2 regions of the Ruminococcus sp. CAG:57 genome follow, and region 2 is predicted to be linked to the other one. Evidence: predicted binding sites of a transcription regulator. Region 2 holds the regulator's gene; the other holds the start of a gene.
What was found. The regulator LexA, encoded in region 2, represses DNA repair genes until DNA is damaged. The targets are predictions, from matches to a motif close to CNAACANNTGTTNG.
Positions count from the first base shown of each region.

Region 1 (4,442 bases), on a different contig from region 2:
GTATAAGGTCAAGCACAAAGTTTACGTCAGGATATTCACGGGTAACAAGACATTCGCCGTTTGGATATGCAAAAAGCTTGTCGTTCACAGAGCCGTAAAGCTCAGTGGCATAGCCGTAATTCACTAATGCTCTCATGATATGCTGCTTGAAAATGCTCTTTGAGCTTTTTGTGTAGTGCAGTACAGCATCGGCAGGGATAGGATATCTTGCCATTACCTTTTCTATCATTTCCTTTGCACAGTCTTTTCTTATCTGGCATGACTTCAGGCAAAGACCTTCCAGCCTGTCTGGCTTCTGCGGTGCATAGCAAAGAATGTGTACTTTTGAATTGCGCTTCTTGTCCCATGCGGAAAGCTCTACCGCAGGAATGACCTTGACCCCATAACGTTCGCCAAGTATTTGCGCTCTGTTTGATGATGAAAGAGTGTCATGGTCTGTTATCGCAAGAAAGTCAAGTCCCATTCTTTTTGCCTGAACAATGACCTCTTCTATACCAAGCGAGCCGTCAGACAGTGTTGTGTGACAATGCAGATCTCCTGTCATACCTTTGTTCCTCCAAATCTATAAAATATATCTGTCATTTTCTGTATATATAGTACAGCCGTTAAATTTGACTAAATAATTATAACATATTTTATATACATTTGCAAGCACTTTTGAACAATTTACACAAAATTTGCACGAAAATTATATTATTTTGTCGTATATGACAAATCCACAGTGTCGAAATAGTGCGATTTAACGAAACATCAGAGCTTATATCCGAAGAATTTTTCGCAAAACCATACGTCTTTAACCTGAAAGCTCTTGCCGTTTAGATATTCAAGTATACCTGCGTCAGTGGTGAATTTAAAGGTGAGCTTGTACGAATAAAGTGCCTGCGTTTTCACATTGTATGCACGGTTGACTTTATTTATTCCGTATTTGCCGTCACCAAGGAGAGGATGACCAATGTGAGCAAGGTGCGCCCTTATCTGATGCGTCCTGCCTGTGACAAGGTCAACTTCGAGAAGTGCAAGGTTATCAGCCTTGTTTTCCGCAAGCACACGATAAGAGGTTATCATGGTGCGGCTGCCCTCAAATTTCTTGTCAGATACCTTGACGGTCTTTGTCGCCTCGTCCTTTTGATGATAAGCCGTGAGCCGTGCAGACTTTTCCTTTGGTATGCCAACGGTCACGCAAAGATAAAGCTTTTCAAGCTCTCTGTCTTTAACTTTCTGATTAAGCACACGCAAACTTTCAGCATTTTTCGCACATATTACAATGCCGCCTGTGTTGCGGTCGATCCTGTTGCAAAGGGCAGGAGCAAAAGACAGCTCCTCCTCAGGACGGTATTCACCCTTTTCATAAAGATAGTGCTGTATCCTGTTTATAAGTGTGTCCGCCGAACCGCTTTCGTCCTCATGTACCACAAGTCCGCACTTTTTGTCGCAGAGGATAATATTCTCGTCCTCGTAAATAATATTCAAAGACGTTGGCGCACTGAGAAAAGCAGGTCTGTCAGCAACTTCGCCCTCGAAAAATTCGTCATTGATGTAAAGCTGCATAACGTCACCGCAAGCAAGCCGTGTGGATATCTCACAGCGTTTGCCGTTGACCTTGATACGCTTTAGGCGCAGATATTTGTACAGCAGATTTTTAGGCAGCTTCGGCACAGCCTTTGTGAGAAACTTGTCAACACGCTGACCTGCGTCATTCTGATTTATTATAAATTCTCTCATGTCATACCTCAGAGCTTCACACGAGCTGAGAATCCTCCGTCAATAAGCTCGTCAAGACCGGTGCTGTCAGCACCGCTTTCACGGAGAAGCAGAAGAATTTCTGACATATCGCAGGCTTTGCCTTTACGGCGAGATATCTCCTCTTCACATTTGATAGCATATTGTAAAGGCTTTTTGTCAGCAGGGAAGTTCACATCTGATCCTTGAGCGATGAGCCATTTAATGAAATCAACACTTCGTTTGTCGGGCTTGAGAACACCATCCTGCTCAACAAAGTCAGCACTTTCGATAGCAGTGAGCAGGAAAGTAAGCCCGTTGCTGTCAGTGTCGTTGTAGTCCACATCGTCAGAGATGAATAAGAATTTAAGCTCTTCCAGTTCACGCTTTGAGAGGGTGTAGTTGTATTCGTCATATGATCTATTCATGTTACGTCCTCCTGAAATTATTACTATAGTGATATTATAACCTAAAGTGTGGGAGAATGCAAGAGGGGGAGCGGTATTAAGTGAGGAGTGAGAAATGAGGAATGGGCAAAGCTGAACAGAGATGTGGACAAGCACCGAGCATAGCGATTTTGCGGCAGAAGAACCTCTCCAGAACAATCTGTAGGGGCGAACAGTGTTCGCCCGTGCTCAGGATTTGCTGTAAATTCAGAATTGTCGGGGAGAATTTTTTGCTGCCGAACCTTGTTGTTGCCGTGGGTTTATTACTTCGACGAGCGAACAGTGTTCGCCCGTGTTCAGGATTTGCTGTAAATTCTGAATTGTAGGGGTGCGGTGGGATAATTTTGTTTCTATATCAAAATGTTGTTACCGTGGGTTTGTTTCTTCGACGGGCGAACGGTGTTCGCCCCTACACATACATCGAGCTGATACCGCAGGTTGAGTAACAATACCAGTCCGAAAAATCGTACATATACGCAAATTAAAAAAATATTGATAAAAAAGCCTTTACAATTAAAAATAAATGTAATATAATAATTAAAACAACTGTTCGATTGAGGAGGCATTTATGGATAAGTTTCAGCTTGTTTCAGATTATAAGCTTTCAGGCGATCAGCCCGAAGCAGTGGATGCTTTAGTAAAGGGTATCGAAAGCGGTATGAGAGAGCAGACCCTTATGGGCGTTACAGGTTCCGGCAAGACCTTTACTATGGCAAACGTTATTGCTAGGATAAACCGTCCAACGCTCGTGCTTGCCCATAATAAGATACTTGCCGCTCAGCTTTGCTCTGAGTTCAAGGAGTTTTTTCCGAACAATGCCGTGGAATATTTCGTGTCCTACTATGACTATTATCAGCCTGAAGCCTATGTGCCTAGCAAGGACGTTTATATCGAAAAGGACAGCTCCGTTAATGACGAGATAGATAAGCTCCGCCATTCCGCTACATCCGCTATCGCCGAACGCCGTGACGTTATCATCGTCGCCAGCGTTTCTTGTATCTACTCCCTTGGTGACCCTGAGGAGTATAAGTCCATGGTGGTGTCTATACGTCGTGGTATGGAGAAATCCCGTGACAGACTTATCGCTGACCTTGTGGGTATCCAGTATGAGCGTAACGATATAAATTTCGTGAGAAACAAGTTTCGTGTCAGGGGAGATGTGGTGGAGATATTCCCTGCAAATTCTACAGACACTGCCATAAGAGTGGAGTTCTTCGGAGATGAGATAGACCGTATCACTGAAATAAACGTAGTGACTGGCGAGGTGCTTTGCTCACTTGCTCACGCTGCAATTTTCCCTGCTTCCCATTATATTGTCAGCCGTGATAAAATGCATGACGCTATCGAGGAGATAAAGCAGGAGCTTGACGAGCGTATCAAGTATTTCAAAGACAACGATATGCTTATCGAAGCTCAGCGTATCGCACAGCGCACCAACTATGATATTGAGATGTTGGAAGAGATAGGCTTTTGCAGCGGTATCGAGAACTATTCCCGTGTGCTTGCAAGACGTCCCGCAGGCTCTACGCCGTTCACTTTGCTTGACTTCCTACCTGAGGATTTTGTGCTTTTCGTGGACGAGTCACACGTTTCTCTGCCGCAGGTAAGAGGTATGTATGCAGGCGACAGAGCACGAAAACAGACCCTAGTTGACTATGGCTTCCGCCTGCCGTCAGCAATGGATAACAGACCGCTGACCTTTGATGAGTTTTATTCTCATATCAATCAGGCGGTGTTCGTGTCAGCTACCCCAGGACCTATTGAGCAGGAAAAGTCACAGCAGATAGTGGAGCAGGTCATAAGACCGACAGGTCTGCTTGACCCTGAGATAATCGTAAAGCCGACTGAGGGTCAGATAGAGGATTTGCTCAGCGAGATAAATATGCGTACCGCTAAAAATCAGCGTGTGCTTGTTACTACTCTTACAAAGAAAATGGCTGAGGATCTCACAAATTATCTCAAGAGCTTTGACGTAAAGGTGAGATATATGCACCACGATATCGACACTATCGAGCGTATGGAGATAATCCGTGACCTGCGACTGGGCGAGTTTGATGTGCTCGTTGGTATCAACCTTTTGCGTGAGGGTCTTGACCTGCCTGAGGTAACTCTTGTGGCTATACTTGATGCTGATAAAGAGGGCTTCCTGCGTTCTGAAAGCGCACTTATACAGACCATTGGCAGAGCCGCTCGAAACGCCGAGGGCAAGGTAATAATGTATGCCGACACCGTGACACGCTCAATGGAAAAGGCTATCACCGAAACGGAGCGCCGTCG
Region 1 is NZ_FR890688.1:21,976-26,417, forward strand. Features, by position in the region: gene QVO88_RS01080 (PHP domain-containing protein) at 1-544, opposite strand, end outside; gene QVO88_RS01085 (RluA family pseudouridine synthase) at 751-1,722, opposite strand; gene QVO88_RS01090 (hypothetical protein) at 1,731-2,147, opposite strand; gene uvrB (excinuclease ABC subunit UvrB) at 2,734-4,442, shown strand, end outside.
Region 1: a site for LexA is predicted at 2,705-2,718, ahead of uvrB (excinuclease ABC subunit UvrB). Genes of this name have one in related genera too.

Region 2 (4,442 bases):
CATAACTCAGTATGAGGTACAAAAGGCTGACAAAAAGCCTGCTATCATTGCTATCATGAACGAATCCTTTGCAGACTTTGAGCATATCGCTCAGTTCAAGACTAACAAAGACTATCTGCCCAACTATCACAAATTGCAGGAGGAAAGCATAAGCGGATATGTTTCCGTTTCGGCATATGGCGGTTATTCCTGCAACTCTGAGTATGAATTTCTCACCGGCAACACCCTTGGCTTTTTGCCGTCGGGAAGTGCAGTATTCACCCAATATCTCAACGACAAACAAAACGGTCTTGTAAGCTGGCTAAACGAGCTTGGCTACACAACGCAGGCTATCTCGCCTTGCTCTGAGGGACTATGGGATATAGGCAACGCCTATGAACAGCTTCAATTCAAAGACAGGATATACAATTGTCAGGACAGAATGAGCGATATCCAATATTTCAACGGAAATATCACAGATGAAACCATTTTCAGATATATTGAAGAGCAATATGAAAGACATGCAGGCTCGCCTTATTTTGTATGGACAGCGACCATGCAGAACCATGCGCCGTATGATCATCCGGAGGGTGTTATTCATGAGATAACCTTTGAGGACTACAACGACCCTGCGGCACAGGAATATCTAAATCTTATCTATCAGTCTGACAAGGCGTTGGGAGAGCTTATAAACTATTTCCGACACAAGCAGGAAGAGGTCATAATCGTAATGTTCGGCGACCATTATCCGCATATCATAGACTTCACGGAATATCTCTATGGCAAGGACGTGGCTTTACTTTCAACGGAGGATTACTCAAGACTTCGACAGACTCCTTTCCTTATTTGGAGCAACAAGGGCGTTGAAGCGGAGAAGATAGACGATATAAGCCTTAACTATCTTTCAAACGAGGTCATGGAAGCGGCTGGACTCCCAAAGTCGAGATATCAGCAGGAGCTTGACAAGATACGCTGTGACATTCCGATAATAAGCTCTTACGGCTACAAGACGGCTGACGGAGAATGGTATTCTATAAATGATGTGGCTGACAAATACAAGGACACGCTGAACGAATATGAAACTGTGCAGTATTACAAAATGTTTGATGAAAAGCGTGACAATAGTGTAAATTAGGCTGTTAAAAAACACAAACAACAAAAAAAGTGGGACGATTCCCTACAAAACAATAAACGGACGAAGCTTTTTTACTTCGTCCGTTTCGTTTTATAATGCGTGTCAAAATGCGGGCGAACACTGTTCGCCACTACAAATAACTACATAATTATGCGCTTATTTTTTTTATCCTGTGACCTTTTTCTCGAACATGAACATTCCCATGACATCGTTCATTATGCTGTCAGAAGCGACCTTCTTGCTGTTCTTTGTCATTTGCCTTACGACAGTCTGACCGTCATTCTTGCCGAATATCATAACATAATCGTCGCCGCTTTCGGAAGTTCCCTCATAGGACACCTGATTTTTAAAGATGTTATATTTCCACTTGCCGTCTTTGAAATATGCGTCAACGGCTTCACCGTAATTTTCGCTTGCCAATTTCATTTCGGTATCGAAATCGTAGGTGGAATGTCTTACGCTGAATATTCTCACAAAAGCGATCACAAAATATATCACCAGTATTACCACTGTGATCTTAAACAGAGTCTTTAGTATCTTTTTGCCCTTACCATAATTCTCTTTGCCGCTGCTTGAATGTTCAGTTGGGGTGCGCCTATAGTCTGCCGCACTCATTTCTCTGTTTCGGTCTGTCTCTCTTACACGCTTTACCCTGCGAGCTTCCTGCTCTCGGCGCATTCTTTCCTCTGCTTCGGCTCTTTTCGGGTGTTCGTAAACACGCTTCGGTATGCCCTGTATCCTTGAACGGTCTATAAACTCCTGCTCGCCACGTCTTTGGGTCGATGAGGCGATAGGTACCATTTTTCCGCAGTTGGTGCATATCTTAGCTCCGTCCTCCAGCTTAGAACCGCAGAATGTACAATGTCTGCTCATTATTACCAATCCTTTACACACTTAGAACTGTTTTGTTTGTCGAAGTTTTTTCTATATCTATGTTGGACTATCCGCCCGTTTTCTTTAATGACACGGGCGAACGCTGTTCGCCCCTACAAATCTTCTTTATCTATATTTACAGATATCTTACAACGCCCACAACCTTGCCAAGTATGCTTACTTCGTCTACTATGATAGGATCCATGGTGTCATTTTCAGGCTGCAGTCTGTAATGGCCGTCCTCTTTATAGAAAGTCTTTATGGTAGCTGACTCGTTGTCAACAAGTGCGCAGACTATATCACCGTTTTCTGCATATGGGGTCTGCTCTATAACTACCATATCTCCGTCAAGGATAGCGGCGTTTATCATGGACTCTCCCCTTACCTTTAGGGCAAAAAGCGGATTGCTGTAATGCCTTGCAGGCTGGAAGCTTATATAGTCTGTTATCTCCTCAATGGCAGTGATAGGGATACCTGCGGTGACAGTTCCCACAAGGGGGATCTTCATGCCGTTGCCGCCTGTGAGCCTTATGGCTCTGTTCTGGTTATTTCCCTTTTCAAGAAGACCTTTTGCGGTGAGATTATTTATATATCTATGGGCTGTTGAGGTAGACTTAAAGCCAAACTCCGCACATATCTCCCTAACTGTCGGCGGATATCCCTCTTCTATGCGATCCTTTATGAACTCGAATACCATTTTCTCGTTCTCGGTTACTTTTCTCATAGCTCCGTCCTTTCTGTTATATCAATAAATCTTTATCTTCTAAGCCTAAAGCTCTTTTGCAAGCCTTTTTGCAAGCTTATAGACATCTCCGCAGCCAAGAGTTATAACAAGGTCGCCCTCCTTGCAGTTTTTCTTTATATAGTCGATACACTGTGAGAAGTTATATTCCTTCTGCTGTGCAGTCTGCTTGTCAACAAGCTCGTGGTCGGTCTTGAACCAAACTGCATTTGGTATCTTCTCTGCAAGCTGTTCAGCATAAACACCGTCGGTATTTTTCTCACGGCTTCCCATGATATCCGTTACAACGGCAATATCTGCAATAGAAAGCGCTTTCACAAAATCGTTCATGAGTATCTTTGTTCTTGAATAGGTGAAAGGCTGGAAAACTGCCCACACTCTGTTGAAATCAAGACCCTTTGCGGCTTTCAGTGTACACTCGATCTCCTTTGGGTGGTGAGCGTAATCATCAACGATAGTAACGCCCTTGACCTCGGCTATCTTCTCGAAACGTCTTATTGCGCCAAAGAAAGTATCAAGTCCCTTTTCGATACCCTCCCATGAAACGCCTGAATATCTTGCGGCAGCGATAGCTGCAAGGGCGTTCATGACGTTATGGTCGCCAGGAACGTGGATAGTAAGCTCTCTGACGAACTCGCCCTTATGATAAAGCTCAAAGCGTGTCTGCAAGCCTTTTTTCGACTTTATAACGGCAGAATAATCGTTTTTCTTATCCCAGCCAAAAGATATCATTTCCTTGTCGACACCCTCAACGGCTTTCAGGGTATTTGCGTCATCGCCATTATAGATAACGGCTTTTGAAGCCATGGTTGCAAACTTATGGAAAGACTTTATGATATTTTCAATATTCTTGAAATACTCAAGGTGGTCTGCGTCAACGTTCAGGATAATTGAAACGTCAGGGAAAAGTCTGAGAAAATGGTCCTCGAACTCACAGGATTCACAGACCATAGTTTGTGATGAGCCTGCCTTGCCTGAGCCGCCTATGCTTGGGAGCTTTCCACCTATAACGCAGGAAAGGTCAGTACCCTCCTGAACGAATATCTGTGTGAGCATGGAAGAAGTTGTGGTCTTTCCGTGAGTGCCTGAAACGCAAAGAGCGTTCGTATACCAGCTTGTGACAAGGCCAAGTATCTCGGCTCTTTCGCAGCAGATCGCACCGCTTGCCTTTGCGGCGATAAGCTCAGGGTTATCTGCCATTATTGCGGCGGTATAGATTATAAGGTCTGCACCCTTGATATTCTCGGCTCTCTGACCGAGAAAGACTTCGATGCCAAGCTTTCTTACGGCTTCAAGAGTTTCGGTTTCGTTATTGTCTGAGCCTGTGATGAAATATCCCTTTGAATGGAATATCTGCACCAGAGGGTACATACCAGAGCCGCCTATACCGATAAAATGAACGTGCTTTATATTTTTCAAGATCTCATTTGTTATCATCTTTGTAATACTCCTTAGAATAATAGATAATTCAGAATGTATGTTTATTTTATTATATAACATTTCTAAAAAAAAATAAACCCCTTTTTTGATTATTTTTCAAAAAAAGAGGCAAAAATATTACTACAGGCATTACATCACAAGAAAGGACGCATGAAAATGACTATAACAGAGATAAAATTCAGAAGATTTATAAACGAGGGCAAGCTCAGAGCCGTTGTGAGCCTGACCTTTGACGGCAGTTTTGCGGTACATGATATCAAGATAGTGCAGGGA
Region 2 is NZ_FR890700.1:104,120-108,561, forward strand. Features, by position in the region: gene QVO88_RS02975 (LTA synthase family protein) at 1-1,114, shown strand, start outside; gene QVO88_RS02980 (zinc ribbon domain-containing protein) at 1,280-1,987, opposite strand; gene lexA (transcriptional repressor LexA) at 2,124-2,711, opposite strand; gene murC (UDP-N-acetylmuramate--L-alanine ligase) at 2,757-4,166, opposite strand; gene spoVG (septation regulator SpoVG) at 4,326-4,442, shown strand, end outside.